2 linked regions of the Leucothrix mucor DSM 2157 genome follow. The protein of the gene in region 1 interacts with the protein of each later gene in a pairwise test. Links are inferred from orthologs where the notes say so. Each region holds a gene or a part of one and is shown in the gene's direction. Other genes may lie near its edges. The genes, in order: rlmB and tsaE.

Region 1 (14,981 bases):
GCGCAGCCTTCTCACCTTCTGCACGCGTTACCGTGGCACGTCTGGCACGTTCGGCAGCGGCTTGTTCTTCCATCGCATGCTGCATGGTTCCGGACGGATTAATATCCTGAATCTCAACCGTTTTCAGCACAATACCCCAGTCGGAGATATCATCTGAAATCATACCCTTCAGCTTAGACTTAATCAGATCACGTGATGACAAGGCCGAGTCTAAATCCATTTCACCGATAATCGAACGCAGTGAGGTTTGCACTAGCGTTTGAATCGCCACGACGTAGTTCTCAACGCCGTATACTGCTTTTTCAGGCGCGACGATATTGATATACGCCACTGCATTAGCCACGATCACAGCATTATCACGAGTGATAACTTCCTGCGATGGGATATCCAATACGATATCTTTAGTTGTTACCTTATGAGATACCGTATCCACAAACGGAATCACAATATTCAAACCCGGCTGGAGCGTGGAATGGTATTTACCCAAACGCTGCACAACCCATTTATAACCTTGCGGCACTAGTCTCACACCTTTGGCGATCGTCATTGCAACAATAAACAATAATGCCAAGGCCATAATTAAACCTGCATCTAACATTTTCTAACTCCTCAAACCTTGTTAACGATCAAACTGTTACCTGAGATATCAATGACTCTGACGCGGTCACCAGGGCTTACAGCATCATCACAGATAAACTGCCACTCATCTGCACCTAAAATCGGCGCTGAAAAACGTAATACGCCACGACGATCACTAGTTGGAGCACTTAATACTTGTCCGGTTTCACCAACAATCGCTTCGCGCGACAAGCCCGCCTTGGTTCTATCTTTAGCTAGTGGCTGCATATATTTAAACCAGAGCCAAGTGAACAATACTGCAAACAGTACCCAGAACAACACTTGCAAGGCCAGTGGCAGACTTGGCATAATCAGCACTAAAATACCAACCAACACAGCTGCTGCACCAAACCACAAAGCAACAAATGATGGCAAAACAATCTCAATCGCCATCAAGCCAATACCCAGCACAATCCAATGCCAATACAGGATTTGCATTTCCATACTTAAGCCCTTTTCTTTAATGGGCGCATCAGATCTTCAATCAGCTTATTGGCCAAAATCTCAGCCTCTTCCGCTGGCTTTTGATTTGAATGGGCTTTATCCGGAGACTCCGTCTTATTGGGAAATAGCTCCGCTCTTAGCTGCTCCACAGAATGGAATTTTTTTGTCGATTTATTTGTCATCATCGATACCTCTAAAATAATTCTGATAGAAATTAGCGTTCAATTCACTGGGGAAGTAATGCTTGCGCTTCACCCAAACCAAACCATCACCTTTAGAAATTACCGCTACATCAATCGGTCCACCTACCGTCTCCAGCGTATTGGTCATTTTACGCTTAAATGCCGTTAGATTAACCAAAGCCTCAGCCATCGCAGCCAGCTCATCTTTAGGCAATACTCGCACCATGCTCATGACCGGTGAAATATGCGAGTCGCGAATATGCTTACCAAAGTCCTGATAAAACGTACCCAGCAATGCCCGATAACTTAAGCCAATCTCATCTTTTATTTCTTCGGCGGAACGCGATTCTGTATTTAAATCCTCATCCTTAATCAAATCAGGCACACGCTCTACCATGCCGCCAAGGGCCGTTTGCAGGTACATCAAAATCTGTGAATTCACCCCATTCATGAATAAATTCACCATATCTTCCTGCGCATAAGGGTAGATAGCTGCATCGCTGGATTTGGTGATTTTTTTAGACTTGTCCTTCAGCACCTGATACTTGAGCTTGCCGCGAAGAATCCCTTCCAGCTCGTAACTCAGTACTGATGGGTAAATTTCAGTATCGCCATAACCTGCAATTACCAATCCCGAGCTACCGCGTGAAAACGCAACGCGGGTGTGCAAGTAAATGGCAATATCATAAAGCTTGGTGACATAGCCTCGTTTGGGTTTGAGGTTCTGGAAGGTCGATTCCAACAGCTCGCGAAATAGCTCGTCATAGTGCTCACGCGCTTTGGCCTCAAATGCTTTATCCATATCGCTGATATAGGGCTGCTCGCTGAGCATCTTGTGCTTTTCGTCGATCAACTCCTCAAAGGCTTTAGCCACCTCTGGCTCGCCAATGGCCGTTCCCGCTTCGATAATTGGTTGTACTTTTTTAACCAGCGTTTCGCGTAGGAAATTATAGTAACGATAGACATTGCTACCGACCCACTGGCGCTCTACCTCGCTGGGGAATAAGTCAGAACGGTTTCGCAGAAAATCGAGGAAGTCTTCCCCGTAGTCTTCCAGCTTATCCATCTTTTTATCTTTTAGCTGGGTGCGGTAAACCTTGATCAAAATTTCCCACGGAACACCCATCAAACCGGCATTCCCATAGATCATAATGCCGACTGGCTCAGTCTTGGAGAGGGCCAGCAATTTGATGGCCGTGTTGTAGATTTTAGTCCCGCCAATGGTCACCGCGCTATCGGCGGCCAGCGCAACTCCTGACGAGTTTAAGATTATTACTTCAGCAGTCATAAATTACCTCAGTCGGCTATCGGTCATGGAGAAAAGTCGAACGCTTAATCGACTATACTGCCTAATCATAGGCTAATCCAGAAAGATTAACTGTAGTAATTCTAGTGGCTAAGCCCGCTGAATCGCGACCATCGTGGCGCTAAACACCACATCATCGTCCGCGCCAATTTCAACCACCAAGGACAAACGAGCACGCCCTTTTTGCTTTAAATGCTGAAGAAATGCGGTACCAACTTCAGCATCACAATGACAGACACATTCGATATCAGTCACCACCGGCCGGCGGTAGCGAATCTCCGCCTGAGCCATTACGATGTCGGCATCAATTCCGTTTTGCTCAACCAAATGTGTCGTGTAAGCCCATGCCGCCAAGGCGGATAGTGAATACAAACTCCCGGCAAAACCCGTGCCATGCACATTGATATTCGGGCTCAGTGGCGCGTGCACGGTGACCCCCTGCTCATCAAGCTGACTAATTGAAAAATCCATTCCATCAGCCAAGGGGATCTGTTGTCGAATATGTTGCGTTAATGCATCCTTATCTAAAGCCATCGTATCCACCTACTGGTCGGGATTATCAAATGATCAATTAAATAAACGGTCGCCCATCTGATCAATCAGTACTTTGGATTTGCGGACCATTTCGGCTGCACAGGTATCTGCGGAGGTAAACACGTCGGCACGAATCATCTGATGCTCACGCTCACCTTTACGGATCACACCATTAAGGCGATATTGACCACCCTCTTTCATAGGCGCTGGAATGATTTCGAAACCTTCGTATTCTTCTGAAGGCATGGCTTTAGAGGCAGAAGCTGATTCGCCAGAGCCGGCAAACATGGATTTAAGTGAGGATAGAAAGCTCATACAATAGTCCGATAGAAAATACAGACGTTTATTGTAAACCATAATCGGTTAAACGTGAGCGCTTCGCAAAAAATACGGGGGTATAGTGATGGATAAATTGCAGGCGAAAAAAAACCAGCTACGAAAGCTGGTTTTGAAATTTCATATCTACATCATGTTCAAAACATGGTGCCGAAGAGAGGACTTGAACCTCCACGAGCATAAGCTCACTAGCACCTGAAGCTAGCGCGTCTACCAATTCCGCCACTTCGGCAAGTGGTGTAGAACTCCGATCAATCTCGGAGACGCGCATTCTACATTTACCATTTTTTTTGTCAACGAGTATTTATTAAAAGCCATGAAAAAGACCAAACATTTATTAGTGGACCTTTCCACTCACGGCTTTGGCCATTTTGCACAAACCTCTATGGTGCTAAATGCATTACACCGGCTCGATTTACCGCTACGAATTACCATTCGAAGTAAGCTTCCCGAGTCGATAATCAAGGAGCGGTTAAACCTGCCTGTCAATAGTATTTCATACGCCTTGGATATTGGGCTAACAATGCACAACCCCGTTGAAATTGACCGTGAAGCCTCTTACCAATATTACCAAGCACTGCATCAACACTATGAACAGGCTATAGAACAAGAAATGGAGGAACTGGAAAAATTACAACCCGATTTTATTCTGGCGAATGTGCCCTATTTATCACTCTCTGCCGCAGCCAAACTCAACATCCCATCCATAGCCATGTGCTCGCTTAACTGGGCTGAAATATTCTCCCACTATTGCGGCGACTACCCTGAGGCTCAATCAATTACCCGGCAAATCCGTGAAGCCTATGCCAGCGCCGAGCAGTTCCTAACCGTGACACCCTCTATGCCGATGCCTGGTTTAAACAATACTCAGGCCATCCCGCCGATTGCACATCGTGGCCAATGCCAATCAGAGCTCTTGCGTAACGTTGTAAACAATCCCCAAGCACGCTTTGTATTGGTCAACTTAGGCGGCATTCCGAATACTTTGGATACCAGCAACTGGCCAGTACTGGACAATGTCTACTGGATTGTCGGCAGCGGCATTCAATCTGCCCGAACCGATATCGTCTCGCAGGATATATTTGATATGGCATTCATTGACCTGTTAAGTAGCTGCCATGCAGTACTCACCAAAACCGGTTACGGCATGCTCGTTGAAGCGACCGTGAATCAGGTTCCGGTAATTTGTATTACCCGTAATGGTTGGCCTGAGGAACCTGCGCTGTTTAAATGGGTCCAAGCACAAGGCTATCTACAGATTATCCAACTTAGCGAATTCAACGCTGGCGACTTTGCCAAAGCTGCTGAAAAAGCACTGGCTACCCGCTGGAAAAAACCTCCCCCCGCCAGTAATGGCGCTGAAGTTGCTGCTAAACTGTTGGCGAATTACCTGAAGTAAAGGATAATTCATACTCTGATCAATAATATGCAGTAGAATGCCACTCATTAACAACAAGGAAAAGATACCTACATTGAAATACAAAGACCCACACAAAGCCCGAGAAGCACAAAAATACGAGCGACCTATCGCCAGCCGTGAACTGATTCTGAGCGTTTTAGCAGACAGTAACGCACCTCTTGGTTTTGCTGAACTCATCGACCATCTGGAGCTCACTGAGTCCGATGATAAGGATGCGTTAAAATACCGCCTGCGCGCTATGGAGCGTGACGGCCAGATTTTGTTTAATCGTCGCAAGCAATACTTACCAGTCAGCAAAGCTGATCTGATTGCCGGACGTGTATCAGGCCACCCGGACGGCTTCGGCTTTTTAATCCCGGATGATGGCAGTGATGATTTATTCCTGCATGGCAAGCAAATGCGCAAGCTCATGCATGGAGACCGGGCGCTGTGTAGCGTCACCGGTACCGATAAAAAAGGACGCCGCGAAGGCGCAGTCATCGAAGTACTCGAGCGTAATACCGAACAAGTTGTCGGGCGCTATTTTGTACGCGGTGGCATTGGCTTTGTTGAACCAGATAACAAGCGCATCGCCGCTGATGTGCTTATCCCACCTGAGTTCAACGGTAAAGCCAAGCATGGCCAAATCGTCAGTGCAGCACTGGTTGAGCAGCCAAGTACCCGCCAATTGGCGATTGGTAAAGTGGTTGAGATTCTGGGTGAGCACATGGCGCCAGGCATGGAAATTGACATCGCACTGCGCTCTCATGACCTACCACACGAGTGGAATGACGACATTCTGGCAGAGACTGCCCGCCTCGGTACTGAAGCTGCCGAAGAAGATAAAGTCGGCCGTGTTGATTACCGCCAAATGCCTTTAGTCACCATCGACGGTGAAGACTCCCGCGACTTTGATGACGCGGTATATTGCGAACGCAAAGGTAATAACTGGAAACTGGTTGTTGCGATTGCAGATGTCTCGCATTACGTACCCGTTGGCAGCGCATTGGACCAAGAAGCCTGGAATCGCGGAACCTCGGTTTACTTCCCTGCTCAAGTCATTCCAATGCTGCCGGAAGAAATTTCTAATGGCCTGTGTTCGCTAAACCCTCACGTAGATCGTTTGTGTATGGTTTGTGAAGCCATCATTGATGATGAAGGCGAGATCTTAAGCTACGAGTTTAAAGAAGGGGTAATGCACTCTGCTGCGCGCCTGACTTATACTAAAGTGGCCGCTATGCTGGTGGATAAAGATCCGACGCTTTGCGAAGAGTATGCGGAACTACTGCCACATCTAAAAGACTTGTACTCTTTGTACAAAGCTTTACGCCATGCACGTGATGAGCGCGGTTCGATAGACTTTGAAACCACTGAAACCAAAATTGAGTTCGGTGCGGATCGTAAGATTCAGTCAATCAAACCAACGACGCGTAACGATGCGCATAAGGTCATTGAAGAGTGCATGATTGCAGCCAATGTCTGTGCCGCTCGCTATCTGAAAAAGCACAAAATGCCAGCACTGCACCGGGTACATCCCGAGCCAGACATGGAAAGCTTAGAGAAGCTGCGTGAGTTCTTAAACGGCGTCGGCTTAAGTTTAGGCGGCGGTTTAAAGCCAGAGCCAATCGACTATGCAAGATTGCTGGCCAGCGTACAGCAACGTGCTGATACCGATCTGATTCAGACGGTACTGCTGCGCAGCTTGTCACGCGCTATGTACACGCCTGTCAATCCTGAGAAGCCAGAAGCGGCAAGACACTTCGGCTTGGCTCAAAAGGATTACGCGCACTTTACCTCTCCAATTCGTCGCTACCCTGACTTACTGGTACACCGTGCGATTCGTCATTTGATTCAGGGCAATAAGGCAGATACTTACACCTACTCTCCTGCAGATATGAAAGAGCTGGGCGAGCATTGCTCCATGGCCGAGCGCCGTGCTGATGATGCAACCCGCGACGTACTGGCGTGGCTAAAAGCAGAATACATGCTAGATAAAGTCGGCGAAGTGTTCAAAGGCTACATCACAGCAGTGACTGGTTTTGGTTTGTTTGTAGAGCTGACAGATATCTATGTAGAAGGTCTGGTCCACGTAACGTCACTGAAAAGTGATTACTACCGTTTTGACCCAGCACTACATCGTTTAACCGGTGAAAGCTCAGGCCGTAGTTTCCGCTTAGGCGATCAGATTACTGTGCAAGTTGCGCGTGTGGATCTGGATGATCGTAAGATTGACTTTATGTTGCCGGGTGCGGCTGGCGTCTCTGCTGATGATGGCGAGCGTAAGCCAAAGAAACCGAAAAATGCCAAAGCCAAAACTGCTGGTAAAGCGGATAAAAAGGCTCCAAAACGTAAGAAACGCAAATCATGAAAACTTTTTTAAGCGGCGTTCACCCGATCCAGAGCGCACTAGAAAATGATGCCGAGAATGTGACACAGCTGTGGGTTGCGGAAAACAAACGCAACCCGCGTATTGATAAGCTGGTCGAAAAGGCCAAAGCACTGGGGTTAGTTGTGACTAGCGCAACGCCCTCAGCACTGGACCGCATGACCGGTAGCCGCAAGCATCAAGGCATTGCCGCCGAATACGAAGCGCAGGAAGCGGCCTCGGAGAATGATCTGTTCGATATGATCACCAATACCGAAGGCCCATTGCTGTTGCTAGTGCTGGATGGCGTCACCGACCCTCACAATCTGGGCGCGTGTTTACGTACTGCAGAAGGTGCTGGTGTGCATGCCGTTATCGCACCGCGTGACAAGTCAGCCAGCCTCACCCCAACCGCTCGCAAAGTGGCTTCGGGCGCGGCTGAAACATTGCCATTCGTTCAGGTCACTAATCTCTCGCGCACCTTGCAGATGTTAAAAGATGCTGGCGTGTGGATTACCGGTACCAGCGACAAAGCCACCCAAACCCTTTATGACATTGATTTTAAAGGCTCATCGGCCATTGTGATGGGCGCGGAAGGGGCTGGTGTACGCCGCCTGACCGAGGAAGCTTGCGATTTTCTGATTTCGATTCCAATGGCTGGCTCAGTCTCCAGCTTAAATGTCTCCGTCGCTACCGGTGTGGTACTATACGAGGCGGTGCGCCAGCGTCAGCTCTGAGCGCCCCTAATTTCGTCAACTGAATAGCGATTTCCCCCTTATGCTAACTCTCTATCAATTTAACTCCTGCCCTTTCTGCTGGAAAGTGCGCTCCCTGCTCAACTATGCCAAACAGCCTTACGAGATTGTTGAAGTCACCCCGATGGGCATGAAAGAGCTTGATTTTACCGACCACAAAAAAGTGCCGGTGTTAAAAGATGGCGATCAGGTGATTGTGGAATCTGCCGCGATTGTTGAGCATATCAATGCCAACTACGCGCATGCCCCACAGCAAGCTGATAGCAAAGTGTGGACTGATTGGATTGACGATACTTTAGTGCATTATCTGACACCACTAATCCACCCGAACTTTATGACCTCATGGCGTAATTTCGGCAAGATTATCGATGCCGAACAATACCCGTGGTACAAAGCGATCATTGTGCGCTTAGGCGGTTCGGTGGTAATGCCAAAAGTGGCAAAACGCCTGCAACTAAAGCACGAAATTAATGATCCAAAGGCAGAGTTTTTAAGTGCAATTGACCATTGGGTGACTGAAGGCCTGCAAGGCAAGTCATTCTTCGGTGGTGAGTCGGCTGATTTTGTAGACTGCAGCGTGTTTGGTGTTTTACGCTCCGGTGATCAGCTTGGCATTATTGCGATGGCAAAAGCTCATAACTCTGAATTTGCAGCTTGGTATGATCGCTGCTATCCCATTATGTCTGGACAAGGATAAATCGGTAACTGTATGAACATGCGCCCTTTACTTTTTAGCTGCCTGATAGCGTTTACTCTGACCGCCTGTGAGCGAGTCGAGGAGCCAACAGAAGAGAAAACAGCTGAAGTCGCCGCGATTGCTGTGCCTGCCGTTGAGTCTAAACAGTACGAACAAGACGGCTTAACGTTTGAATATCCAAAAGATTGGAACGTGGTTGAAGATGTGGTTCAGGATGCGGTGCGTTACGTGTTTATTGAGTCCCCAGATGAAAATGCTCTGTCATCTATTCAGATTTTCCCGATTGATGACACCCCAACGCTAGAGCAGTTTGTAAACAGCTACTCTGAGCAAACTCGAGTCGTGCCACTGGCGACCGATAATACGCAGGCAGAAGATAGCCCTGCCGTGATTGAGCCAATTGAGTTCATGACCATTAGCCGTGATCTAAATGGCAAAACCTATGATTGGGTGGTAGAAACCGTTCCCGGTAGCGTGGCTGGCATTCAAACCAGCGACTATCGTGAGTATTTCCGTAAAGATTCTGCGCGCTTTGCGGCGTTTTTAGTGAATCAGGTCAGCAATGACTCTCTGACTCAAACTGAGCCTTCATTTGAGCTAATCTTCCGCACTTTAAAGCCCGCCGACTAATACCCTGAACCTTCCAACCTTGTAATGCTTTCATCACAGGGTTGGGGTTCGTTCCCGCCTATATTGCATGCTAAGATACCTCCCTGTTTACCGATAATCACCAATAAGCCTATGAATATTCAACAAGCTATTGCCCAAGTAATTGAGCAAAAAGATCTATCTTCTGAAGAAATGACACAGGTCATGCAGGAAATCATGACGGGCAAAGCAACCGATGCTCAGATTGGTGGTTTTCTGGTGGCATTACGCCTAAAAAGCGAAAGTGTGGATGAGATCACTGCCGCCGCTCAGGTGATGCGTGATCTGGCAACGCCGGTTGATATTCAAGCCGATAATCTGGTTGATATTGTTGGTACCGGTGGCGATGGCAGCAGCACCTTTAATATCTCTACCGCGAGCTGCTTTGTGGTTGCTGCAGCGGGTGGCCATGTGGCCAAGCACGGTAATCGCTCGGTTTCCAGTAAGTCTGGCGCGGCCGATGTCTTGGAAGCGGCAGGGGTTAATTTGGGTATTTCACCAGAGCAAGTCAAAGCCTGTGTGGAAGAGCTAGGTGTTGGCTTTATGTTTGCCCCAATGCACCACAGCGCGATGAAACATGCGATTGGCCCACGTAAAGAAATGGCTGTGCGCACGATCTTTAATATTCTTGGCCCGCTGACTAATCCGGCTGGCGCGCCAAACCAGTTACTGGGCGTATTTACCCCAAAACTGGTACGACCGATGGCGGAAGTACTGAAGCAGCTCGGCAGTAACCATGTATTAGTGGTTAGCGCCGAAGATGGCTTGGATGAAATCAGCATTGCTTGCCCAACCCATGTGGCTGAGCTAAAAGATGGCGAAGTTCGCGAATACACCATTACCCCAGAAGACTTTGGCTTTAGCCGCCAACCTTTGGATAGCATTAAAGTAGAAAATGCCGAGCAAAGCCTGACAATGTTACGTGGCGTGCTAAGCAATGAAGCCGGTGCTGCCCGCGATATCGTTGCAATGAATGCCGGTGCTGCAATTTATGCCGCAGGCCTAAGCGATACCCTAGAAGCTGGAATTACACGCGCACAGGAAGTGATTGCTTCTGGCGCAGCCCTTGAGAAATTAACCGCATTGAGCGAGAAGACCAACTCATGAGCCAATTAGAAGACGAGCTATTACATACGTCGGATGTCCTGAAAAAAATTATTACTCATAAAGTTCAGGAAGTTTATAACGCCCGCCAAGCGGTGCCATTAGAAGCGCTGACGACAGCGATTGAAACGGCACCAGCGGTACGCCCATTTGCAGCGGCACTACGCCAAAAACTGGCAAACAATCAACCGGCCGTTATCGCTGAAGTGAAAAAAGCGTCACCAAGCAAAGGCTTGATTCGTGAAGACTTCAGACCCGCGGATATTGCCAAGAGCTATGAAGCCGGCGGCGCTGCGTGTTTATCGGTACTAACCGATGAGCACTTTTTTCAGGGCAACATTGACTACCTAATCGAAGCTCGTGATGCCTGCTCCCTGCCAGTGATTCGTAAAGATTTCATTATTGACCCATACCAAGTGTATGAAGCGCGCGCGATGGGAGCTGATTGCATCCTGTTAATCGTTGCGGCATTGGGTACTGAACTGCTGCATTCACTTTACGATACCGCCACTAGCTTAGGCATGGATGTATTGGTTGAAGTACACGATGCAGATGAGCTTGAAACGGCACTGGGCTTAACAGCTGAGTTGATCGGTATTAATAACCGCGATTTACGCACCTTTGACACCTCCCTGCAAACCACGCTGGATTTGTTAAGCAGCATTCCGGAAGATCGTATTGTGATCACCGAAAGTGGTATTCACACTGTCGAAGACGTGAAGCTAATGCGTGATAACAACGTCAACGCATTCCTGGTTGGCGAGGCATTTATGCGCGCTGAAGAGCCCGGCACACAGCTACAAAAATTGTTTTTCTAAGGCACTAATTATTCATGTTAACTCATCCTGGTTTTGATCCGGTCGCGATCCATGTGACCGAAACATTTGGCGTGCATTGGTACGGGCTTATGTATGTCGTGGGCTTTGTTGCCTTCTTATTGCTTGGCAAATACCGCGCGCGCAAGCCCGGTAGCGTCATCACGCCAGATCAGGTAGATGATATTCTGTTTTACGGCGCCTTAGGGGTCGTGCTCGGTGGTCGACTTGGCTACATCTTCTTCTACAAATTCGCTGACTTTCTGGCGAACCCAGCCATGGTATTGCGTATCTGGGAAGGTGGGATGAGCTTCCACGGCGGCTTAATTGGTGTCGTTGTTGCATCGATTTTACTGGCCCGAAAATTTGGCTTGCCGCTACTGAAAGTCTCTGACTTTGTAGCGCCATTAGTGCCACTGGGTTTAGGTGCTGGCCGCATTGGTAACTTCATCAATGTCGAGCTATGGGGGCGTCCTACGGATGTGCCTTGGGCAATGGTATTCCCAACGGTTGATGACATTCCGCGCCATGCCTCACAGCTGTATCAAGCTGCACTGGAAGGTGTAGCGCTATTCGTTGTTCTGTGGCTATTTTCGAGTAAACCACGCCCAATGGGTGCTATCTCCGGCTTATTCCTGATTGGTTATTCAATTGCACGAATTGTGGTTGAGTTTTACCGGCTGCCAGATGCACACCTCGGCTACATCGCCTTTGGCTGGTTGACTCAAGGTCAGATTCTATCCGTTCCTATGTTCTTACTTGGCGTCGCCCTGATGTGGTGGGGCTACCGTAAGCACCCTGTCAGCGCAACGAGCCACTAAGCATGAAGCAGTATTTAGATTTGATGCGCCATGTGCGCGATAACGGCAATGTACGTACCGACCGCACTGGCACGGGTACCGTTTCAGTATTTGGCCACCAATCTCGCTATGACTTGGCGGATGGCTTCCCAATGGTCACCACCAAAAAACTGCACTTGCGCTCGATTATTCATGAGCTACTGTGGTTTTTACGTGGTGACAGCAATATCGAATACCTGAAAGAAAACGGGGTATCGATCTGGGATGAGTGGGCTGATGAAAATGGCGAACTGGGTCCTGTTTATGGCGTGCAATGGCGCTCATGGCCAACGCCTGATGGCGGCTCAATTGACCAAATTCAGCAAGTCATTGATCAAATCAAAAACACACCAGACTCTCGACGCATTATCGTCAGTGCCTGGAATGTGAGCTTTGTGAATCAGATGGCATTGCCACCTTGTCATGCCCTATTCCAGTTCTATGTAGCGGATGGCAAGCTCTCCTGCCAGCTTTATCAGCGTAGTGCGGATATCTTCTTAGGTGTGCCATTTAATATCGCCTCTTATGCCCTTCTGACGATGATGATGGCGCAAGTCTGCGACCTTGAACCCGGTGAATTTATTCATACATTGGGCGATGCGCATTTGTATAGCAATCATCTGGAACAGGTGGAATTACAGCTATCACGTGAGCCGTACCCACTGCCGACATTAAAACTGAATCCTGAGATTAAGGATTTGTTTGATTTCACTTATGAGGATATTGAGATCGTGGATTATCAATGCCATCCCCATATCAAGGGTGCAGTGGCGGTTTAACACACTACCTCTGCTTAAAAGATATTGATAAGCTAAACTTCTGGCTGATAACCGTGCCGTGAAAAGAAACGAGCGAGCTCTTTCTGTTCCGGTACGGCACCAGTAAAGATTTTCACATACTCCGCAATGCGCTTCATGCGTACTTCAAGGCTTTCTTCAGCCTGCATCGACACATAACCAATCTGCACCAAATAAATGGTCCGCGCATGCACATCGGCTGACACTGCCGGATAATCAAATCGCTCAAACATCTCCGTAATCGCAATCAAACGCTGTTGATCTGCCAGCTGCACTTCCGCCAATATTTCTGCCGACTGTAATGACCAGCTACGCATTGCAAATTCAAGCTTATGATCAAAGATGGCTTTATCTATCCAGCAATCAAATACATTCAACACGGCTTCAGCGGCGGAGTCAGCATAGGCCTCGCATTGCTTCACTAAATTGCCCGTGTTTTTATCACGCCAGCGCGCCACTAAAGCATCCAACAAGGCTTCACGGTCACTAAAAAACCAGTAAAAACTAGTCCGTGACAAGCTTAGGCGCTTTGCCAGCGTCGCTATTTTTACCGACTCCACACCTGACTCAATCAATAACTCAAATGCGGCATCCAGCCATACTTCCGGCGAACCACGCCAGCCACTCTCACTGGCAATCTGCTGTTTCATAAAAACCTTATGACTAAATTAATAGCTGGATTATACACATAACAATTAGCTCAAACACCCTAGTAAATTTAATTGACACTACTGTACATTTTGAAATACGATCAGTTTCACCCGCGGCTAACCGCGATTGCCAACACTTATACTGACCCTTAAAGGAGATCACCCATGTCCAACGATCCTCTACTCCAGCCTTACCAACTTAAGCATTTAACGCTGCGCAATCGTATTATCATGACCTCGCATGAGCCGGCCTACCCTGAAGATGGCATGCCCAAAAGCCGTTACCGCGCCTATCACACTGAGCGCGCCAAAGGTGGCATAGCGATGACCATGACGGCAGGCTCTGCAGCAGTTTCCAAAGATAGCCCGCCAGTATTCAACAACCTGCTGGTCTACAAAGATGAAGTTGTGCCTTGGATGAAAGATCTGACCGACTCAGTTCATGAGCAAGGTGCAGCCATCATGATCCAGCTGACTCATTTGGGCCGTCGCACACGTTGGGATAAATCTAACTGGCTACCCGTCGTCTCCCCATCTCATAACCGCGAAGCCTCACATCGCGCCTTTCCAAAGATGATGGAAGACTGGGATATTGATCGCATTATCAAAGACTATGCCGATGCGGCTGAGCGCATGAAAGCGGGAGGCATGGATGGTATTGAGCTGCAAGCCTATGGCCATTTAATGGATCAATTCTGGTCGCCACTGACTAATGAATTGGATGACCCCTATGGCGGCTCGCTGGATAACCGCCTGAAATTCACCTTTGATGTATTAACTGAAATTCGCAAGCGCGTTGGATCAGAGTTTATTGTCGGCATTCGCTATACCGGCGATGAGATGCTGGACCGAGGACTTAGCCCAGCAGATGGCTTAACCATCTCACAGCGCCTGAAAGACAGCGGCATGATTGATTTCTTAAACGTAGTGCGCGGCCATATCGATACCGATGCCGGACTCACCGATCTCATCCCGATTCAAGGTATGGCTAACAGCCCGCACTTGGATTTCGCCGGAGAAATTCGCGCGGCGACTAATTTCCCGGTATTCCATGCGGCTAAAATTCCGGATGTTGCCACGGCCCGTTATGCCATTGCTTCCGGTAAAGTGGACTTGATCGGCATGACCCGCGCGCATATCGCTGACCCACACATTGTGCGCAAGATTATTGAAAAGCGCGAAGATGAGATTCGTCCTTGCGTGGGTGCCAACTATTGTTTGGACCGCATTTATCAAGGTGGCTCAGCCTACTGCATTCACAATGCCGCCACTGGCCGTGAAGAAACCATGCCACATCAGATTCCTAAAGCTGAAGCACGTAAAAAGGTAGTGATTGTTGGCGCAGGCCCCGGAGGTTTGGAAGCGGCACGCTTGGCGGGTGAGCGCGGTCATGAAGTCGTGGTCTTTGAAGCCGCTAGCCAACCAGGTGGTCAGGTACGCCTAACCTCACAAAATGAGCGTCGCAAAGAGATGATTTCTATCATCGAATGGC
Region 2 (14,851 bases), 330 kb from region 1 along the record:
CGCCACCTGCATTTGGTGCCATGCAGTTAAAGTAGAATGTGTGATTCCAAACTTGTGCTGCGTTGTTGAAGATGCCGCCAGCAGGTGCTGATGTTACGATCTCTTCTAATGACTTATCTTCGAACTCTGTACCTGCAATCAGGTTGTTCAAGTTAGTCACATAGGCAGCGTGGTGCTTATCGTGATGGTACTCAAAAGTCTCCGCTGAGATATGAGGTTCAAGTGCATCTTTTGCAAATGGCAGATCTGGTAGAGTGTGTACCATAATTAGTGCTCCTACTAAGTATTAGTTCATGTTTAAAGTCCAGCCTAGAGTAATCAAGACACTCGGACAACGCAATAGTACCAACATTTTATCAGAGAATTATTTCCGAACGTCCATGTCCGAAAGCGCTCGTAATTTAGATCGGCAGATACAAACGCACCCGTGCACCGACCTGAGGTGATACTTTAAGCTCAATCTTACCACCAACCGCTTGGACAATTTCAGTACTCATCGCCAGACCAATTCCCTGCCCTTCGGTTTTACTGTCATCGCGCATACCGCGCTTTAGCAGATCAGCAGGATTATCCGTGCTGAAACCCATGCCGTCGTCATCAATATTGACGACCAGGAAATTCGCCTCGCGAGTTGCATTAACATCCACTACCGAATCGCAGAAACGGCAGGAGTTGTTCATCAAATTACCGAATAGCTCCATCAGGTCATCGTACTCCATGCGCACGGTATCAATATCATCAACATGAATCTCAATTTCAAAATCCTGATGGTGATACACTTTTTTCAGCGAATCCCGCAGACGATAGAGTATCGGGCGCAAAGGCTGGCTCTTGATAATGGCATTGGGAGTGCTCACAGCTGCACGGTTTAACTGATAAGCCACGATGTCGCTCATCTGACTAATCTTATCCATCAGATGATCTTTATCTTCTTCTTTCAGATTGTATTTTGACAGCGCCGTGGATTGAATCTCAGCCAGCGGTGTTTTAAGGCTGTGCGCCAAGTTATCCAAGGATTCCCGGTAGCGCTTTTTCTGACCTTTCTCGACATTAATCAGGGTGTTGATTGCGCCCTTCACTTCCGTTAACTCAACAGGATAAGCTTTGGTAATTGCATCCTGAGCGCCGGATTCAATGGAGCGCACTTCTTCTTCAAAGTCACGAATTGGGGTGATAATGAAGTAATTGCTAATGAGCTGAGAGACTAGCACTAGTGCTAGTGTGGAGAAGAATAAAACAACAATCGTGGTCTGTACATTGGCCCAGTCGTTGTTAAACGCGATGGCTGATTTGGCCAAGACCAAGCGCAGAGGCTTCAGGTCCTGCCGCTCAATCATACGGGTATAAACGATGAACTTTAACTGGTCGCTGCTGTTTTCTTTATAACTGGGTAACAGGCGCTCTTTAAGTTCGGGTTCTGTGCCGAGTTCATTACTGAACTTAAACTTCTTTACAAAACCACCCCTACCGTGGCGGTTTTCAGTGCGCATATTGAGCTCTGGGAACTTGCTTTGCCAAACAATCAAGCCGGTTTCAGGATCTTCAAAGTAAGCATAATACTCATGCTCCGTTCCATCATCATCAAAGCCGTGACTAAAGCGCTCCTTATCAAGAAACTCTTTCAGCAGAAATAACTTTGTATCGGGATAGCTGTCATCATCAATTAACACGGGCACTTTAAGAATCAATGCCTCTGCAACTAAACGCTGCTGCTTTCCTACGGCATCCATTGCGTTAGCGCTATAAACACTCAGGTAACCTCCTCCTAATAAAGAAATCCCCATAGCAACAACAATCAGCATGCTAATGAGTTGACGTACTTTTAATGAACTGGTGACAGTGCCCTTATTTAAAGGCATCGATGGTGGTATGGCTGCTTCGGAATAACTCATAACTTATATTTTTTTATAGTCATCACCAACACTAGCAACCGGGATCAATCCATGACCTGACAGTAGTTTTGGTAATTCTTTTTAAGCTCATGTCCTATGTTTGCTGCCAATCACGTAGCCCTGATCCGCCGACATAGAAGCCCCTCTGGTATCACTTGCGACCACCTAGACTTAAAAGAAGCCTGATGTCCCTAGTTATTTTGAATATATGTGAGTGTAATTCTATGCTATCGCTCAAATTACCAGCAGAATTACATGCCCATCACAAGCTGAACCAAGCCTGAGTATATGATGAATTTTTATTCAGGGAAAGGATTTTCGGGAAACAAAAAACCCGCCACCGGATTTTATTCCTGTGGCGGGTATCTAGACAGTTGTCAGATTTGAGCTTTAACGCGTTAGCATTGTTAGCTCGCGTTGTCCGTTACTGCAGTTAAAGGTAACTTGCTTTAGCACCCCTTTGTAGATGAAACGAACGTGGTAACAATTAGGAGCAGCGGCGGATGCCATCTTTACGACATCTGGCTTAACACCTGGAAAGCCACGTCTGACGGCAACGGCAACGTGTGCACCGCGAATTTGTCCGCCATCAGCATGAACCAACTTGTAGTCCTTCGCTGACGCAGCAAAGCTTGCACCAGTCAAACCAAAACCAACGACTGCAACTAAACCGGTCGTCAAAAACTTAACTCTATTGACCTTTTTCATCACATTATTCCTTATAAAACCTCAGAATTCGAATAGAGGCTATGTGTATTGAAGTACTTCCGTGCCCATCATCCATTCGGACACGATTATGATTTTATTGATTAAATCATATACAAACTGCTTACTAGTATAATTTACCAACAACCTTAATGCAACGTGAATAACCATTACCTAACAGATTAACTACTTGAAAAGTATATTAATTTATCAGGCTGATTGACTTATTCTATGGAGCCTTTTTAGTGTTTCTCACGGTAGCGCTTATTATCTGCCATAATCCCTGCCACGAATAATTACCATTAAGTGTATCTACTATGTGCGGAATTTGCGGCGAATACAGACTGGATGGCAGTCAACCTCAGCTTAGCAGCATCCAGTTAATGATGGACAAGCTGGAAAAGCGTGGCCCAGACAGTTCAGGCAGCTACTCAGACGGCCCCTTAGCGTTCGGTCACCGACGTCTATCCATTCTTGATCTCAGTGAAAAAGGCAATCAACCGATGCTTGACCCCACACTTGGTCTGGCATTGGTATTTAACGGTACCATCTACAATCACCCGGAACTGCGTGAGCAACTGATCGCTCGTGGCCACCGTTTTTTCTCTACCGGTGACACTGAGGTCATCCTCAAAGCCTATGCTGAATGGGGCAAAGACTGCGTCAAACGCTTCCTAGGAATGTTTGCCATTGCAGTATGGGACCTCAAAAAGAAGACTTTGTTCATGGCGCGCGATCGCATGGGCATCAAACCGTTGTATTACTCCTTTGGTAAGCAAGGAATTCGCTTTGCATCATCCATGCCTGCTTTGCTGGCAACTCCGGATATCGATACTGAGCTAGACCCTGCCGCGCTGCACAACCTATTTACTCTGCATGCGGTAGTGCCGGCTCCCCGCACCATCCTAAAAGGTGTGCGCAAATTAGAGCCAGCCCACAGCCTGACCATTCATGAGAATGGCGAGCACACGCTGGAGCGCTACTGGGAGCTGGATGCCACGCGCCCTGCTGAGAAATTCAGCGACGAAGAATGGACTGATAAAATTCACGAAGCGCTTAAATTAGCCGTAAAACGCCGTAATAATGTGTCTGATGTGCCCGTTGGTGTATTGCTATCCGGCGGCTTGGATTCAAGCTTGCTGGTCGGTTTATTGGATGAAATCGGCATTGAAGACATTCGCACTTTCACTATCGGCTTTGATGACCAGCCGGAAGAAAAAGGAAGTGAATATGAGTACTCCGATGCGGTAGTTGAGCACTTCAATACTAAACATCACAAAGTCCACATCCCGAACGAGCAGACCCTAACCCGTTTACCAGAAGCCATTGAAAATATGTCCGAGCCAATGTTTGGTCAGGATGCGATCGGCTTCTACTTACTCTCTGAGCAAGTCTCCAAAGAAGTTAAAGTAGTGCAGTCTGGCCAAGGTGCGGATGAGGTGTTTGGCGGCTACTTCTGGTACCCACAGATGCAGGCGGCTACCGGTAGCGCTTTGGAACGTTTCCGCCCGTATTACTTCGACCGCGATCATGATGAAATGATGGAGATGCTGACGCCAAAATACATCAGCCGAGATTTCACATCTGAACTCATGAAAGACTTACTGGAAGCGCCAAAGGCCGATCAATTTGTTGATTCTGTACTACGTGCCGATACCACCACATTGATCGTTGATGATCCGGTTAAGCGGGTTGATAACATGACCATGGCTTGGGGCTTGGAAGCACGTGTTCCATTCTTGGATCATGAGCTGGTTGAGTTGGCCGCTAAAATGCCTCCGGAAATGAAACTGCGCGATGGCGGTAAATACGTACTGAAGCAAATTTCACGTGGCCTGATTCCAGATAGCGTTATCGACCGCCCTAAAGGTTATTTCCCAGTACCAGCACTCAAGTTTGTGCGAGGTGAGTTTTTAGAGTTTATGCAAGACACATTAAACTCACAGGTTTGCCGTGAGCGCGGCCTGTATCAACGTAGCTATGTTGATAAGTTACTGGCTAAGCCGGATGAATATCTAACGCGTATTCAAGGCAGTAAGATCTGGCATATGACTTTGTTAGAGCATTGGTTACAAACACATAAGCTCTAAGTGATAACTTAGGCCATAAAAAACGGGGCACCAATTGGAGCCCCGTTTTTGTTTCGGCTTCGCTCAAAAAAAAACAAGTTATGTGATCAAGCTTTTTGATGGCAAAGTAATGTACTTTCAAGCATTTAATGATGCCTGAAACATGCCGTTTACTCTTTTGCTTCTTCTAATAACTGCTGAACTCTACCATCTAACGCTTGGCGTGATTGCTCTATAAAGTCAGCAACCTCAACTGGCTTGTCCATTTTGACATCCAGCGAACTCAAGGTTTTACTGTAAGAAGGCATTGGCGAGAAGCCAGAGCTGGTAGAAATCTGGTCAACCAAGTCAGAGGCGTAAAACGCACTAATCGGCAATGTCACCAACAGAGCAACCCCAACTGCAGGCAGCAGGCGTGTGTAATGCACCTTAACCATATACAACACCAATAAGATCGGCAGCAGCAGGAAGTTAGACGCGCTATCCAGCAGCATCGCCGGAGTATCAGACGTGAAGAAGTAGCTCAAAAAGTGCCCTACGTACGTCAGTAGCTGAGGCATTAAAATGAATAACGCTGCAATACTGAGCGCCGGAATAAATGCCCAGCGATGTGCCGATAAACGACTCACCCCAGAGATCATAAATGCCACACCAAATAGCAGCAAAACACCCGGCAACACTTTACTCAAATAGACCAATGGCTCCTGTACCACCGGCGTGCCGATGTACTTGAACATAAAAATGCTGATAACCGCACAGGTCATCAATAAGCCAGCCCAAAACGGGCTCATCAGAAACGCCCCCCATGCACTCTTCTGGGCTTTTAACCGAGTAGCTGCCACCGGCATATCCGAGGACATCAAACGTGCTTTTAAATCGCCCATCATGAGCATGGCGGGAGAGTTTAGATCAATAACGGCCTCATCCAACACTTTAGCGTTTAACAGTGTGCCATTTTCATCCGACAAATTTTTAACGATAACACCTTGATCAGTCTGCTCAATCCGTAGATGGCTTGGAGAGACCGTTTCATCAGTAACGATGACATCATTGTGTAAACCGCGTCCAACCGTTGCAGGCAAGGAATCCAACTTATAAAAAGTACGCTTACCACGATGGGTTGTTTCCAGGATTAGCTTTGCCATTGGAACTTCTCCACCATTTGTTGAAACAGGCCAAATGCTGCATCAGCATTGGTACCGGTAATATCCAGATTGAACATCGCCCCTTGATCTTCATGACCAACCAAGACGATCGTAAATAGCATGTCGCTTAATCCGGTATATTTCAGATAATCCCGACGACAAACCGTCGACTTGAATTGCTGGTCTGCAATCAGAGTAAAGCCGGTATGGCAAGCGAAGTTGGTGACATCCGACTTATCGACATTATTCTCAATAAAGCTGCTATTCACCTTCTCATAGCGATCATAAAAACGTAGCGGATTCAGCTTTTCAGTATCGAGCCAATGGTACTCGTAATTGATTGAGCCCAAGGATAAGTGTCGGGATAAGTAGGTGTCGTTTTGATTAGAGCAACTGGTGAGGAAAGAGCGGAATAAATCATCTTTCTTCGGTGTACGGCTGGCATCCCAGCAACGCATCGACTTGTCTAACTCAGCGGGTACAATCAACTTACCGATTTTAGTGCTGCCCCAAGAGTTGGAAGACAAACGGCTAATGGTTCGGGCTGAACTTTCAGCTAATTGCTCAGAAATGCGCACAAAACGGTTTTTAACAGCGGCATAATCAGTTTTCTTTAAGCCATCCAAAATAGTCGCCAAATAATTGGCCGGCACTAAAAAGCCTAAGGAATTACCCTGTGTCGCCACATTGATTCCGATGACATTGCCCGCTTCATCTAAAGCGGGTCCACCACTCATGCCTTGATTCAAGCTGCCCGAGAACAGAATATTACCATCCTGATCCTGCGTCATAATGCCATTATTGGTGCCAGTAACGATCGAAAAACCCAAGTCTAAGGGATTTCCTAAGGAGTATAAGCGCGCGCCTTTATCAGGTACGGCGGCGATATTCAGCACTTTGCCCATTGGCTTTTGGCTTTTAAGCACCGCCAAATCATGCGTCACATCAAGGTCGAGCAACTCCAACGGGCCAGACTCGCCTTTAGTTGAGAGGTACTCCAAGCGGAAAACATCCGGCTCGTTTACATACTCGCTGACCACATGATAATTAGTGGCCAATACATTGTTTTCTCCAACCACAAAACCGGAGCCAATTGACACCTTTTTACCAGTCTCATCATTTATCACACGAATCTGATAAACTGAACCTTCAACCTCTTCATAAATGATCGAGGTATCCGTAATGGCATACGAGGGGCTAAGTAAGGCACAGCCAATTAGTAATATTAAAAAACGGCGTAACATCCGGTTGTTCTCTCCTATTCAAGCTGGCACCCACAAACATCACAAAAGCAATGATTCCCTATAACGCAGGAATAAATCGCCGATGCAGATAATTTATAACATCAGTGCTGACTCTTTGTTTTTTGTTGGTCTAATGCCCAATCGATATGCTCGGCAACCAGTTCACAGGCGCTGGCGCGTTGCTCCATAAGGGCGGTAATTATTCGTTGGTGGTACGGTGCATTGCCCAATGCGACCGCGATATTTCGCTGCCAACGGGTATAACCGATTCGTCGAATAGCAGAGCCTTGCATTTTGTCTAAAAATACGGGTTCTGACCAAGCAAACAAATCCAGTAATCTTGCGCTATCCAGCTGGTGCCTAACTTCGTAATCCGGCTCATCACTTTGCTGGGCAAAACGATTCCACGGGCAGATTAACTGACAATCATCACAGCCATAAATACGATTGCCAATGGCTCCTCTAAATTCCGGAGGAATCACGCCTTTTAACTCGATAGTCAGATAGGAAATACAGCGAGTGGCATCCACGACATATGGCGCAACAATGGCTTGTGTCGGACATACATCGATACACGCGGTACAACTGCCACAGTGCTCTTGAACAGCTCCAGTTTCCGGCAATTCCAAATCGACATATATCTCGCCAAGAAAGAACCATGAACCGGCATCCCGACTCAGAATATTGCTGTGTTTTCCAACCCAACCTAAGCCCGCTTTGACAGCAATCGGCTTTTCTAGCACCGGTGCACTGTCGACAAATACCCGAAATCCAAACGCCCCAATTTCATCTTGTATTTGTAGCGCTAACTGCTGTAATTTTTTCTTGAGTACTTTGTGGTAATCACGCCCTAACGCATAGCGTGAGATGAAAGCAAGCTCAGGATGATTCAAAACCATTTCAGAATCGGTACTGGCGGTGGGCAAATAATCCATTCGCACGCTAATCACACTGCGAGTACCTTCATGTAATAACGCTGGCCGGCTACGCTTAACCCCGTGCGAGCCCATCCAAGCCATATCACCCTGATAGCCCTTATCCAGCCAATCCTGCAGACGCAGCTCTTCTTCAGAAAGCTCTGTATTACTAATGCCCAACTGCTGAAAACCCAGCTCCCGCCCCCATTCCTGCAAGCGTTCAACAAAGCCTTGCCGATCTGATTGCGATGCTAATGACGTCATGCCGGTCTCGAACTATTAAGATTTTCGCGATAGTATGGAGCATCTCTATCCAGATACCAAGTTATGAACCCGAATACAGCCTGTAATTTGCAGATCCCCTGCACACTAAATTTAGCCGATGAACAATCTATGATGGAACTTGGCGGGCAACTTGCCTGTCTGTTACCGGTGGGTGGCTTAGTGCTACTGCACGGTGATCTTGGCGCTGGCAAAACTACCTTAGTGCGTGGCCTTCTCAGATCCTTGGGGCTTGAAGGAACGGTGAAAAGCCCCACTTATACTCTGGTTGAGCCCTATAGTCTGGCAGGACGCGACATTTACCATTTTGATTTATACCGTCTGTCCGACCCAGAAGAGCTGGAGTATCTCGGTGTGCGCGACTATTTCAGGCCAGATGCACTGTGTTTAATTGAGTGGCCCGACCAAGCCAAAGGCTTTTTACCCAAGGCCGATATTGTCGTAACTTTAAGCTATGCGGGTGATGGCCGAACTGCCACAATCGAAACACCTTAATTCAATAAAAAACATAGACTTATAGATTTAATGTAAAATCTACTTGATCTTATCAGGCTAATGCGTTTATCTTATGCACTGTAAGTCTGGTAATACTATAGAGCGGTCCAAATGGAAGTTAACAATCAGAAAAGAAGGGATTTCGTTCTGACACTGGCAAAATCAGTTGGTGTCTTAGGAACCATGGTCTATGCCCCTCACCTTGCAGCTAAGGATAGCAAAGCATTGGTTAAGTCAGTTTCGATGCGTAATGGTCGAAACCAACAACACATCGTGTTCGAACTTGATCGTTCGATTGAGCACAAATTATTTACATTAAGCTCGCCTAACCGCGTTGTTCTTGACCTTAAGGGTGCTAAGGCAGCCGGCGCATTGAAGCTTAATAGTGACAGACCCACCAGCTTAGTTAGCCGTCTGCGTTATGCAATGCGTAACGACGATGATCTGAGAATTGTGCTGGATATGGCACAAAAGACTAAAGCTAAAGCATCACTCAGTCAGTCCTCAGGTAAGTACCTGTTAGAGATTGTACTGGATGATAACAATAGTACCGCTTCTGCAGCGGTCGTTGCTGCGGCAGCCGCTCCTGCACCTAAGCAAGCGCTAAAACCTGTTGCCAGCCAAGCAAAAGCCGGCTCACGTAACTTTAATGTTGCGATTGATCCTGGCCACGGTGGATATGATTCTGGCGCGGTAGGCAAGCACGGTACTTATGAGAAGGATGTTGTACTGCAGATCGCTCGTCGACTGAAAAAGCACATCGACAATACCAAAGGTATGAAGGCTTTCTTAACACGCGATAGCGACAAGTACATTACTTTGCGTAAGCGTATCGAGATTGCTCGCGCTAATGGTGCTGACTTATTTATCTCTGTACACGCAGATGCTAACACCAACAAAACAGTGACTGGCTCTTCTGTGTATATATTGTCTGACAAAGGCGCATCCAGTGAGATGGCTTATTGGTTGGCAAAAAGTGAGAATGGTGGCGGCGTTGAAATGGCTGGTACCACGCTGCAGTCTGATAACCGCGTACTGTCTGAAGTATTGCTGGATCTAACACAGTCTGCTGCTTTGGATGACAGTTTTGATTTAGCGAAAGAAGTATTGTCTGAGCTTGGAACGGTTAACCGCCTGGCACGTAAGGTAGTGGAAAGTGCGAACTTTGGTGTGTTGCGCTCACCAGATATTCCATCCATGCTGATTGAGACTGCATTTATTTCGAATCCTCGTGAAGAGAAACAACTGAAAACACCACACTACCAAGAGAAATTGGCTAGCGCGGTATATCGGGGAATTCGTAGTTATAAGCTGGCCCTGGAAGCCCGTGATCCACGTTATGCAACGACTCAGTCCGAGCATCAATCCGGTTAAACATCGACCGGAAAACAGTATTCGATGTGACTTGGCCGCGTTTTACGCGGCTCTTTTTTGCCTGCTATAAACTGCCCTTAGTCTGGTGAGTAACCACTTGTCCAGCGAATTTACCCTCTGGTGAAATTCGGTGATAAAGTTAAACTCAATAAAATCCCAGCTAACAATAATAATGATAAGGGCTCGCACATGTCACTTACCCAGACCACTCTGAAACTCGCACTCCCATTAGCGATCTCATTGGCACTTACAGCGTGTGGAGGCGGCGGTAGCGGCGGCTCTTCTAGCAGCAGTTCAAGCACTGACACCGGCTTTATTGTAGGAGCTTCGACTGATACATCTACCGACACAGACACTGATACCAGCGACACAAGTACGGATACGACTAATGAAACAGAAACAGGCACCGCCGAAGTTGCCTCTTTGGTAATTTATGCTAGTTCGCGCTCACTTTTAAGTGATGCAGACTCAGATGATGCGACCGAAGGCTCAGACCCAGTCACCATCTATATGATGGCAAAAGACAGTAACAATATCGCGCTAAGCGGAATCACTTTTACACCCTCTGTTGATAATGGCGCCACCTTATTACCTGGTACGGTTAGCTCTGACGGTATTTTAACGACATGGAATTTAGTGCCGGATGAGCCTCGCAATCAGAGCGTCAATGTATCGGTAACAGCGGGCGACATCACGGAAACCCTGTCGATTGATATTATCGGTACGACAGTACAAATTGATGGTGCTGAAAGCATCTCAATGGATAAACCGACAACTTATACCGTAAAGCTAAAAGATGCGGCCGATGAAGGTTTATCTCAGCAGTCTGTTACCATCAGCTCATCACTATTAAACTCCACACTTGTGACTGACTCTGAAGGTGAAGCACAGTTTGAACTGCAGCCTAGCGTTGGTGGCGAGTACACAATTACTGCCGAAGCACTCGGCGCAATCACAAGCAAAATCATTACTGTATCACCCAATGCATTCAATCTAAGCAGTGGCAATACAGAAATTCCGGTTAATACGACTGAAGCAATCACATTGGCATGGACCGCAGATGGTGTGCCTCAGGCTGGAAAAACCATACACCTTAGCGCAACTCGCGGAAAAATCTCAGTGGGCGGCGTTGAGGTTGGGCAAGTAACGACTGATGCCAGCGGTAACGCTACTTTCGATATTGAATCAGCAACCGCCGGTGGTACGGTAATCACCGCAACCGATAACACGACTTACCTATCGACTAGCCTTGCAATGGAGTACATCGCAACCGACCCACATTACTTAAACATTCAGGCAGATCCTTCAATTATTGCCGCCTTGGGTAGCAGTTCTATTTTGGCGCAGGTTCGTGACATCAATGATAATCCGGTCAAAGGTCAGGTGGTTGTATTCAACCTAAATGACACGGTTGACGGAAAAATCAGTAGCTCAAAAGCAGAAACAGACTCCTCAGGTAGCGCAAGTATTGTGTATACCGCTGGTAAAGCTGTGAGTGCCAAAGATGGTGTTGTGATTACGTCACACATTGAAGGCGCTTCTGATATTGAAGATACCACTACCCTGACCGTTGGTGGCGATGCGATGCGACTGGCTTTTGGTTTTGATGAGTTGATTGAAGAAAATAGCCCGTTCTACCAGAAAACATTTGGCGTCATTGTGACGGACAATGCGGGAAACCCAGTTTCAGGCAAGCAGGTTGACTTCACAGTTGTATCAACCGATTATGCCAAAGGGCAGCTTTTCTATGATGAGGATGCTGCGGCTTGGGGCCAATACACCGATGCAGAATGTAGTGCAGAAGATCTGGATAGAGATGGCTGGTTGGATGAAAATGAAGACTACAACAACAATGGCACCTTAGAGCCGACTAATTCGACTACGATAAGTGGTAACAGCATCACCGATGAGTCAGGACAGGCAACGGTTCAAATCAGCTACCCTCAAAACCATGCTTGGTGGGAAACCATCCAAATTACCGCGCAGGTAACAGTTGGCGGAACTGAGTATATTGAAAAGCTAAACTTAACTCTGCCAGTATTGGCTGCAGATGTTACTGGCGAAAACAGCCCTCCAAATGTGCGTAGCCCTTATGGTACAGGCTCATGTGAGACCCCATCGCCAAAACTAAGCGCTGATTAATTAACCTTTCTCTAATAGCAACACACAAAAAGCCCTCGAACTACACGAGGGCTTTTTTATTCCCATAAGTGAATTAGGTTTCATGCAAGCATTCGCAAAAAGCATTATGATTAGCGCAACTAATCTGATGCGACCAAAAACAATATGACGAACTACTTACTGGAAACCCAAAACCTGCCTACATTTAGCAAGATCACCGCCAGTGATGTCGGCCCTGCCCTTGACCAATGCTTGCAGGACAACCGGGCTCTGCTAAATCGTTTATTGGAAAATACGCCAGAACCAAACTGGTACAATTTCATTCAGCCGCTGGAAGTTGCTGATAACCGACTCGGCAAAATATTCTCTCCGGTAGGCCATATGAATGCAGTTGTGAATACGCCAGAAATGCGTGAAGCCTACAACGCCAGCTTGCCAAAACTCAGCGAGTACGGTGCAGAGATGGGCCAAAACAAAGCCTACTTTGAAGCTATGCAATCAATTCAGAACAATCAGGATGCACTCGGCTTAAATGATGCTCAGCGCAAAAGTCTGGAAGATGCTTTGCAAGGTTTCCGCCGCTCTGGAATCGATTTGGATGAAAGCAAGCAGCAGCGTTTTCGTGAGATCAGCCAACGTTTATCACAGTTAACCTCTACATTTTCAGACCATGTTTTGGATGCAACCAATAACTGGACTCTGGCGATTGATGATGTATCGAAGCTTGCAGGAATGCCAGAAAGCGCAATGGCAGCTGCGGCGCAAAGTGCCAAGCAACGCGAGCAAGAAGGCTGGCTGCTGACACTGGAGTTCCCATCCTTCCACGCCGTGATGACTTATGCCAATGACCGTGCTTTACGGGAAACACTATACCGAGCATATACCACCCGCGCCTCTGATCAGGCAGATGCACCAGAACAAGATAACAGCGAGCTGATGGTTGAGATTCTCCAACTGCGTCAGGAAGAGGCACAGCTGTTAGGTTTTGAACACTACGCCGATTACTCCGTTGATGTAAAAATGGCCGAGTCTCCAGCGCATATTCTCACCTTCCTGCAAGAGCTTGCTGAAAAGTCACGCCCTTACGCACAGAAGGAGTTTGATGAGCTTAAAACCTTTGCCGCCGATGAGCTGAACATTCCACAGCTGGAAGCTTGGGATGTGGCTTATGCCAGCGATAAACTAAAGCAGCAATTATTTAATTTCAGCAGTGAAGACTTAAAGCCCTACTTCCCCGCCGATACGGTCATTAAAGGCCTGTTTAAATTGGTTGAATCGCTTTACAACATCAGCATTCGCCAACGTACCGATGTTGATGTATGGCATTCCGATGTTCGTTTTTATGAGATTTTTGATCAGTCAGGCGAGCTAGTTGCTCAGTTCTATTTTGACCTATACGCTCGCCAAAATAAGCGTGGTGGTGCATGGATGGGCAGCTATTGCAGCCGCTTTGATGATGGCGACTCAGTACAAACACCCGTCGCTTACATGACTTGCAACTCCTCATCACCCACCGGCGATAAGCCAGCACTGTTCACTCACGATGAAGTCATCACCCTATTCCACGAGTTTGGCCACGGTTTACACCACATGCTGAGCAAAGTTGAATATCTGAGTATTTCAGGTATCAGTGGCGTGGAGTGGGATGCGGTCGAACTACCGAGCCAGTTTATGGAAAACTGGTGCTGGCAGCGTGGAGCCTTGGATATGTTTGCCGCACACTATGAAACCGGTGAAAAGATTCCGGATGAGCTGTTCGACAAAATCAAAAAGGCACAGCACTTCCAGTCAGGCATGGCGATGGTTAGACAGCTGGAGTTCTCAATCTTTGATATCCGCATTCACATGGATACTGAGATTAAAACAGCCGATCAAGTTCAGCAAATTCTGGATGAGACGCGTGCACAGGTATCAGTGATTCCGGCCCCTGTATTTAATCGCTTCCAGCACAGCTTTTCGCATATTTTTGCCGGTGGTTATGCAGCGGGTTACTACAGCTACAAGTGGGCTGAAGTACTGTCAGCAGACGCTTTTGGCCGCTTTGAAGAAGAAGGACTATTCTCACCTACCGTGGGTAATGACTTTCTGGAGCAAGTCCTGCAACAAGGTGGCTCACGCCCTGCGATGGACTCTTTTGTTGCCTTCCGTGGCCGTGAGCCAGATGTTGCGGCCTTACTCCGCCACAACGGCTTAAGCGAGGAAGCGGCATGAAGATTGCCAGCTGGAACGTAAACTCTCTACGAGTGCGGCTGCCTCATGTATTAGATTGGTTAGCCTCTGCCAAGCCAGATATTCTGGTATTGCAGGAAACTAAAATGACAGATGATCAGTTTCCCGAAGCAGCCATTCGGGAAGCCGGTTACGAAGTCGTTTTTAATGGCCAGAAAACCTATAACGGTGTCGCCGTGCTCAGCAAGATTCCTGCTGAAGATGTGTTATTTGATTTACCCGGATTGGAAGACCCACAGCGCCGAATCGTCGCAGCACGTTTTGGTGATTTGCAGGTACTTAATCTGTATGTGGTTAACGGCTCTGAAGTTGGCTCTGAAAAGTTTGCTTACAAACTGGACTGGCTGGAAAAAGTCACCGCATGGGTTGAGGAAAAGA

The links.
Region 2: the proteins of rlmB (region 1) and tsaE interact in binary tests that used the Escherichia coli proteins (3 or more experiments, as listed by UniProt). The link is inferred for Leucothrix mucor DSM 2157 from one-to-one orthologs.

The regions. Positions count from the first base shown.
Region 1 is NZ_ATTE01000001.1:631,370-646,350, reverse strand. What follows is about bases 6,053-9,052. They hold rlmB (23S rRNA (guanosine(2251)-2'-O)-methyltransferase RlmB), read left to right. Parts: upstream 6,053-7,183; coding sequence 7,184-7,921; downstream 7,922-9,052. Other genes in these bases: LEUMU_RS0102735 (hypothetical protein), read left to right, coding at 8,655-9,052; LEUMU_RS0102740 (glutathione S-transferase family protein), read left to right, coding at 7,962-8,636; rnr (ribonuclease R), read left to right, coding at 6,053-7,187. In the rest of the region: LEUMU_RS0102790 (SPFH domain-containing protein), read right to left, coding at 1-598; LEUMU_RS0102785 (NfeD family protein), read right to left, coding at 610-1,062; LEUMU_RS0102780 (hypothetical protein), read right to left, coding at 1,065-1,247; LEUMU_RS0102775 (hypothetical protein), read right to left, coding at 1,234-2,532; LEUMU_RS0102770 (YiiD C-terminal domain-containing protein), read right to left, coding at 2,641-3,084; LEUMU_RS0102765 (HlyU family transcriptional regulator), read right to left, coding at 3,118-3,399; LEUMU_RS0102755 (hypothetical protein), read left to right, coding at 3,737-4,819; more of rnr, read left to right, coding at 4,893-6,052; more of LEUMU_RS0102735, read left to right, coding at 9,053-9,266; trpD (anthranilate phosphoribosyltransferase), read left to right, coding at 9,378-10,391; indole-3-glycerol phosphate synthase TrpC, read left to right, coding at 10,388-11,206; lgt (prolipoprotein diacylglyceryl transferase), read left to right, coding at 11,221-12,024; LEUMU_RS0102715 (thymidylate synthase), read left to right, coding at 12,027-12,821; LEUMU_RS0102710 (TetR/AcrR family transcriptional regulator), read right to left, coding at 12,854-13,489; LEUMU_RS0102705 (NADH:flavin oxidoreductase), read left to right, coding at 13,655-14,981. UniProt on the Escherichia coli protein: Specifically methylates the ribose of guanosine 2251 in 23S rRNA.
Region 2 is NZ_ATTE01000001.1:297,730-312,580, reverse strand. What follows is about bases 7,155-10,024. They hold tsaE (tRNA (adenosine(37)-N6)-threonylcarbamoyltransferase complex ATPase subunit type 1 TsaE), read left to right. Parts: upstream 7,155-8,299; coding sequence 8,300-8,749; downstream 8,750-10,024. Other genes in these bases: LEUMU_RS24090 (N-acetylmuramoyl-L-alanine amidase), read left to right, coding at 8,861-10,024; queG (tRNA epoxyqueuosine(34) reductase QueG), read right to left, coding at 7,157-8,236. Outside these bases: LEUMU_RS0101500 (superoxide dismutase), read right to left, coding at 1-265; LEUMU_RS0101495 (ATP-binding protein), read right to left, coding at 402-1,892; LEUMU_RS0101490 (hypothetical protein), read right to left, coding at 2,283-2,600; LEUMU_RS0101485 (N-acetylglutaminylglutamine amidotransferase), read left to right, coding at 2,915-4,687; LEUMU_RS0101475 (FHA domain-containing protein), read right to left, coding at 4,837-5,811; LEUMU_RS0101470 (S1 family peptidase), read right to left, coding at 5,799-7,055; more of LEUMU_RS24090, read left to right, coding at 10,025-10,123; LEUMU_RS0101450 (Ig-like domain-containing protein), read left to right, coding at 10,313-12,265; LEUMU_RS0101445 (M3 family metallopeptidase), read left to right, coding at 12,410-14,455; xth (exodeoxyribonuclease III), read left to right, coding at 14,452-14,851. UniProt on the Escherichia coli protein: Required for the formation of a threonylcarbamoyl group on adenosine at position 37 (t(6)A37) in tRNAs that read codons beginning with adenine.